Regions from separate parts of the Gryllotalpicola sp. CP2-P1 genome, predicted to be linked through region 2. Evidence: predicted binding sites of a transcription regulator. Region 2 holds the regulator's gene; the other holds the start of a gene.
The links. Region 2 encodes LexA, which represses DNA repair genes until DNA is damaged. Its sites were predicted from a motif close to TCGAACANNTGTTCGA; they were not measured.

Region 1 (3,405 bases), on a different contig from region 2:
TCTTCTGGATGCTCCTCGCGGATGGGGGCGCCGACGGCGCGCTGCGCTGGTGGGCGGCGGTGCTGTTCATCGTCGGCATCGCGACCGACGGCATCGACGGGCACATCGCCCGCAGCCGCGGCCTCGTGACCGAGCTCGGCAAGCTGCTCGACCCCATCGCGGACAAGGTACTGACGGGGGCCGCCCTGATCGGGTTGTCGATCATCGGCGAGCTGTGGTGGTGGGTCACGATCGTGATCCTCGTGCGCGAGGTCGGCATCACCGTGTACCGCTTCGCCGTGATCCGCGGCGGCGTCATCCCCGCGAGTCGCGGCGGCAAGCTGAAGACGGTCGCGCAGGCGATCGCCATCTCACTGGCGCTGGTGCCGCTGTGGGCGCTGCTCGGCGACTGGGTGCACTGGGTCAACTGGGTCTTCATGGGCATCGCGCTCGTGCTCACGATCGTCTCGGGGCTCGATTACGCGTGGAATGCGGTCAAGCTGCACCGCCAGCAGGGGGAGGGGACGGATGCCTGACGCGCAGGCTGCTGCAGGGGTCGATCAGACCGCGGCGCTCATCGCGACGCTCGCGGCGCGCGGGCTCACCGTCGCGGTCGCCGAGTCGCTCACGGGGGGTCAGCTGACGGGCGAGCTCACGCGCCCGGCGGGCGCCTCCGCGGTCGTCAACGGGGGAGTGGTCGTGTACGCGACCGAGCTCAAGCACAGCGTCGTCGGGGTCGACGAGACCCTGCTCAGCGAGCACGGGCCGGTGCATCCCGACGTCGCGCGGCAGCTCGCCGAGCGCGTGCGCGTCGTGCTCGCTGTCGACGGCAAGGCAGCCGACATCGGCGTCTCGACGACGGGTGTCGCCGGCCCCGATGCGCAGGGCGGGCAGCCGGTGGGCACCGTCTTCGTCGGTCTCGCCATCGGGCCCGAGACGCGGGTCGAGGCTCTTCAGCTGGGCGGCGACCGGGCGGGAATCCGCGCCGAGACGGTCGCCGCGGCGGTGCGCAGCCTCGTTGCGGCGCTCGCGGAATAGCCGCCGTTTCGCTCACGTTACTTTTCATACGATTAGCCAGCGGATTGCAGGGAACGTGAACTACAGTGCAACGCAAGAAGCGCTCCGGTCGGGCGCTTCCACCCACGGCCGAATGGTCGGCCGACCGATCAAGAAGGGGGCGCCCATGATCCTGGTACGTCAGGAGATCGGTGACGTTCTTCGGGACTTCCGTCTTCAGAAGGGCCGCACTCTGCGCCAGGTCGCCAGCAAGGCGAGTGTCGCCCTCGGTTACCTCAGCGAGGTCGAGCGCGGCCAGAAGGAGGCGTCGAGCGAGATCCTCGCGTCCGTCGCCGAAGCGCTCGACACCCCGATCTCGGTCATCATGCGCGAGGTCGGCGACCGCCTGGCCGTGCTCGAGGGCATCGAGTCGATGGTGCCCGACGCTCTGCCCGACGACTTCGGTGCGGGCCTCGACGGCGAGCTGGTCAGCCAGCGCTGATCTCATCATCTTCGTTGCGGATGCCCCGGGCTTCGGCCCGGGGCATCCGTCTGTCTACCCTGGAGAGCGATGCGACTGAGTGAATTCAACCGGGCCGTCGAGAACGAGTTCGGCGCGGCGTACGGCGGCCAGCTCGTGCGCGAGCTCGTCATCGTCGAGCTCGGGTCACGCACGGTCGAGCAGGCCCTCGCAGCCGGCGTGCCGCCTCGAGACGCGTGGTTCGCGCTCTGCGAGGCGATGGACGTGCCGATGGCCCGCCGCCACGGCGCAGGGCTCGTCGATCCGGCCAAGCGCACGGGCTGATACGAAATTCGCTCCGTGACACGCCGTGTCGATGTCGAACACGGATTCGACCGTTGCTATCGTGTGTTCAGCGCCGACTTGGTCAGCACAGGCCGAGGCGGTGCCGAGTTTCACACCGATGCGCGTGCACGGACGGCCGATGTCGGACGCTGCGCGTACTGTCGCAGACGACACCGCAGCTGTCCTTTTTGAAGGGAACGAAATGCCTACTCCAGCCGATCGCGAGAAAGCGCTCGAAACCGCGCTCGCCCAGATCGATCGCCAGTTCGGCAAGGGCTCCGTCATGCGCCTCGGAAGCGATGAGCGCGCCCCCGTCGAGGTCGTCCCCACCGGCTCCATCGCCCTCGATGTGGCGCTCGGCATCGGCGGCCTGCCTCGTGGCCGCATCATCGAGATCTACGGCCCCGAGTCGTCGGGTAAGACGACCCTCACGCTGCACGCGATCGCCAACGCGCAGAAGAACGGCGGCATCGCGGCGTTCATCGACGCCGAGCACGCGCTCGACCCCGAATACGCGAAGAAGCTCGGCGTCGACATCGACTCGCTGCTCGTGTCGCAGCCCGACACCGGTGAGCAGGCCCTCGAGATCGCCGACATGCTGGTGCGCTCCGGGTCCATCGACCTGATCGTGATCGACTCGGTGGCCGCGCTTGTGCCGCGCGCCGAGATCGAGGGTGAGATGGGCGACTCGCACGTCGGGCTTCAGGCGCGCCTCATGTCGCAGGCACTGCGCAAGCTCACGGGTGCGCTCAACCAGACCAACACCACGATGATCTTCATCAACCAGCTGCGCGAGAAGGTCGGCGTCTTCTTCGGCAGCCCCGAGACGACCTCCGGCGGCAAGGCGCTCAAGTTCTACGCCTCCGTCCGCCTCGACATCCGCCGTATCGAGACTCTGAAAGACGGCGCCGACGCGGTCGGCAACCGCACGCGCGTCAAGGTCGTCAAGAACAAGATGGCGCCGCCCTTCAAGCAGGCCGAGTTCGACATCCTCTACGGTGTCGGCATCTCGCGCGAGGGCAGCCTGCTCGACTTCGGTGTTGAGCACGGCATCGTGAAGAAGTCCGGCGCCTGGTACACCTACGAGGGCGATCAGCTCGGCCAGGGCAAAGAGAACTCGCGCAACTTCCTGATCCAGCACGCCGAAGTCGCCGCCGAGATCGAGCAGAAGATCCTGGTCAAGCTCGGTGTCGTGAAGGACCCGAACGCGGTGGCCGAGATCCCCGAAGCCGAGAACGTGGCGAAGCTGCCGCAGCGCAAGGGCGCCTAGCAGGCGGCGTCGACCATGGTCGTCCGGTTCTTCCCGTCCGAGAACGAGCGCTCAGGCGATTCCGGTCGTGAGCGCCGCAACGGGGCACCGCGTGTGCCACGGCGCCCGGCAGGCGAGGCAGAGATCGCCTACCTGCCGGGGGCCGCGCCGAGCGAGCGCGCCCAGGCGGCCGTGGCTGCAGTCCGGTCAGTGGCCGAGGCCGACGCGGCTGCCGCGGCCGGCCATGGCGACGAGCGCGCCCTCGAGAAGAGTCGCGAGAAGGCGGGCAGGCGGGCGGCCAACGTCTCGCTGCACCAGCTCGCCCGTCGTGGCATGTCCCGCTGGGAACTCGAGCAGGTGCTGCGCAAGCGCGAGG
Region 2 (3,405 bases):
CCATCGCAGCGAGGAACTCGCCGGTCTCGGCTTCGGTGCCGGCGGAGACGCGCAAGCTGTGCGGGATTCCCATCTCGCGGATGATGATGCCCTCGGCCAGCAGCTCGTCGAACACCTCGCGTGGATTCTCCACCCGGTCGAAGAGCACGAAGTTGCTCCAGGTGCGATAGGGCCGGTAGCCGAGGGCCGACAGCCCGTCGACGATCCGGTCGCGCTGCACCTTGATCTCATCGACCATGGCCAGCATCTCGCCCGAGTGGGCCAGGGCTCCGAGCGCGGCCGCCTGCGTGAGGGCCGACAGGTGGTACGGCAGGCGCACGAGGCGCAGCGCATCGGCGATCGCCGGATCCGCCGCGAGGTAGCCGAGCCGGACGCCCGCGAATGCGAAGGCCTTGCTCATGGTGCGCGAGACCACCAGGCGCTCACGGCCCGGCAACAGCGTCAGAGCGCTCGGCTCGCCGGCCGGGAAGAACTCGGCGTACGCCTCGTCGACGATCACGATCCCGCGTGCGACGTCGTACACCGACTCGATGACGTCGAGCGAGAGCGGAGTCCCGGTCGGGTTGTTCGGCGAGCAGAGAATGACGACGTCGGGCTGCACTCGCCGCACCCAGTCGGCCGCGCGCGCTGCGGACAGTTCGTAATCGGCATCGCGGTCGCCCGCCACCCATTCGGTTCCGGTTCCGGATGCCAGCAGCGGGTACATGGAGTAGGTCGGGGCGAAGCCGAGCGCCCTGCGCCCCGGGCCTCCGAACGCCTGCAGCAGCTGCTGCAGGATCTCGTTCGAGCCGTTCGCGGCCCACAGGTGATCGCGTGTCAGGCCGTGCCCGAGGTAGGCGGCGAGAGCCGACCGCAGCTCGACGAACTCACGGTCGGGGTATCGATTCGCGCCCGCGACCGCCTCGGCCAATCGGGCGAGCACGTCCGCCTGGACATCGCCGGGGATCGGGTGGGTGTTCTCGTTCACGTTGAGCTCGACGCGCACGTGCCTCTGCGGCGCACCATAGGGCTCGCGCCCGCGCAGGTCGTCTCGAATCGGCAGCTCGGAGAGTGACGTCACTCATCCATCGTAGGCGGGGCGCATCACGCGCTCTGAGTCGCCTGGACCGCCGGCTGGGGCGCGTTACTTCGAGTACTGCGAGGGAATCGCGAGCGTCTGCCCCGGGGTCAGGACGGAACTCTGCAGGCCGTTCATGTCGACGATCGCCGCGACGACGTCACGCGGATCGTCGTGAGGTGCGACCTCGACCGCGATCTGCCACAGCGACTGCCCTTGCGCCACCGTCACCTGCTCGACCGCTGCGGGACGGGCGGCGGAGTGACCGTCGGCTGCCGCGCCGCCCCCGTTCAGCCCGAACCACACTGTCACGGCAAGCACGGGAGCGGCGACGACAGCGACAAGCAGCGCGCGACCGCGGCGGGTGAGGCGCAGGTGGGAACGGGCGACCCCAGCCGACGGAGCGGGACGGCGCCCTGCCGCGCCGGACATCTGCACAGTGATGGTGCTCATCGTGGACCTCTACCTTCGTCACCAGGTTCGGAACGCATATTCGAGTTTTCGAACCATTCCGAAGCTATCTTCGATCTGTCTATGGCGCAAGTCCCACGTCTCTAGCGAAGTTATCCACCGGTTTCGGCGAGTCGCTCGAACAAATCCCCTATACAGAGGGGGATTGCCGCTAATGTGTGGCTCACTGGTCGAAATGCAACCAGGGACCACCGACATTGGGGATTCACGTGACCACAGATGCAGTCGCCAAAGACACTGGCGCTTCGCCCAAACGGCGCACCAGGCGCCGCAAGAACCTCAGCGACAAGCAGCTCGCCATCCTCGACGTCATCAAGAAGTCGTTGGCTGCCCGCGGGTACCCGCCGAGCATGCGTGAGATCGGCGACGCGGTCGGCCTCGCCTCACTGTCGAGCGTCACGCACCAGCTCAACCAGCTCGAGCTCTCGGGCTATCTGCGCCGTGACCCGAACCGGCCGCGAGCGCTCGAGATCCTGATCGACCCGCCGTCACCGACCGAGCAGACCGACGACTTCGAGACCAAGGCGCCCGTGGGCGACGCGATGCTGGTGCCCCTCGTCGGCCGCATCGCCGCCGGCGTACCGATCACGGCCGACCAGCAGGTCGAAGAGGTCTTCCCGCTCCCGCGCCGGCTCGTCGGCAACGGCGACCTGTTCATGCTCAAGGTCGCGGGCGAGTCGATGATCGACGCAGCGATCTGCGATGGCGACTGGGTGGTCGTGCGCCAGCAGCAGGACGCGGTCAACGGCGACATCGTCGCCGCGATGCTCGACGGCGAAGCCACCGTCAAGGTGTTCCGGCAGCGCGATGGTCACACGTGGCTGCTTCCGCGCAACTCGGCGTTCGAGCCGATCATGGGCGACCAGGCCGTGGTGCTGGGCAAGGTCGTGGCCGTTCTGCGCGCCGTCTGACGCATGGGGCCCGAAGAGTCCGCTCAGGCGGGCTCTTCGACCGGTGTCGCACCGGTGAAATCGGGAGCGATGAGCTGGGCGAAGCGCGCCTCATCGATGAGGCCGACGCGCGCGAGCACCGCCAGCGGCACCTCGTGCATGTTGCGCGTGTAGAGGTGGATTCCCGGCGCGCCGCCGTCGAGCAGCCGGCGCGTCAGGTCCGCGGCGAAGTCCACTCCGATCTCACGACGTCTCGCTTCGTTCTGCTCGGCGGCGAGGGCGGCGGCGAACGCCTCGGGCGCACGCTCGCCTGAGAGCTCGAGATTGCGAGCGAGTCCGGCCGGGGTCGTCACCGGCGTGATCGCTGGAAGGATGGGGAACTCGACGCCGGCGGCACGGGCGGCGTCGACCATGCGGAAGTAGTCGTCGGCATGGAAGATCATCTGCGAGATCCCGAGATTCGCGCCTGCGGCCTGCTTCGCGAGCAGAGTGTCGATGTCCTGCTGCCACGAGCGCGACGACGGATGCCCGTTGGGGAACGCCGCCACGGCGATCGCGATGCGCTCGCGCCCGTCACGGTCGAGCATGATGCCCGGCGTGCCGGGGATCGCCACCTCGCGCCAGGGGCGTCGCTCGCTCTGCACGGCGTGGATCAGCTGCACGAGCTCCGCCGCCGAGCGGATGTCGCCGGGGAACGCGTCAGGTGGCGAGCCGGCCGGCAGATCGCCTCGTACGGCGAGGAAGCTGTGCACCCCGGCATCCATGAACGTCCGCACCGTGTCGTGAGCGGCCTGCACCGTCGAGCCCACGCACGTGAGGTGCGCCATCGTGCGCACCTGCGGGTGGTGCTCGATCACGTGCTTGAGAACGTCCAGCGAGGCATCCTGCGACGAGCCGCCCGCGCCGTAGGTGACCGACACGAACTCAGGGCCGGCGGCCACCAGCCGAGCGATGCGGTCGGGCAGCTGCCGGGCGATCTGCGGGGAG

Region 1: the regulator LexA is predicted to act here: its motif matches at 1,815-1,830, upstream of recA (recombinase RecA).

The regions. Positions count from the first base shown of each region.
Region 1 is NZ_JBLRDT010000048.1:10,692-14,096, forward strand. Features, by position in the region: gene pgsA (CDP-diacylglycerol--glycerol-3-phosphate 3-phosphatidyltransferase) at 1-515, shown strand, start outside; gene ACM2XV_RS05900 (CinA family protein) at 508-1,017, shown strand; gene ACM2XV_RS05905 (helix-turn-helix domain-containing protein) at 1,163-1,477, shown strand; gene ACM2XV_RS05910 (DUF3046 domain-containing protein) at 1,547-1,780, shown strand; gene recA (recombinase RecA) at 1,983-3,050, shown strand; gene ACM2XV_RS05920 (regulatory protein RecX) at 3,066-3,405, shown strand, end outside.
Region 2 is NZ_JBLRDT010000030.1:4,177-7,581, reverse strand. Features, by position in the region: gene ACM2XV_RS04220 (histidinol-phosphate transaminase) at 1-1,060, opposite strand, end outside; gene ACM2XV_RS04215 (LysM peptidoglycan-binding domain-containing protein) at 1,124-1,510, opposite strand; gene lexA (transcriptional repressor LexA) at 1,738-2,439, shown strand; gene ACM2XV_RS04205 (methylenetetrahydrofolate reductase) at 2,463-3,405, opposite strand, start outside.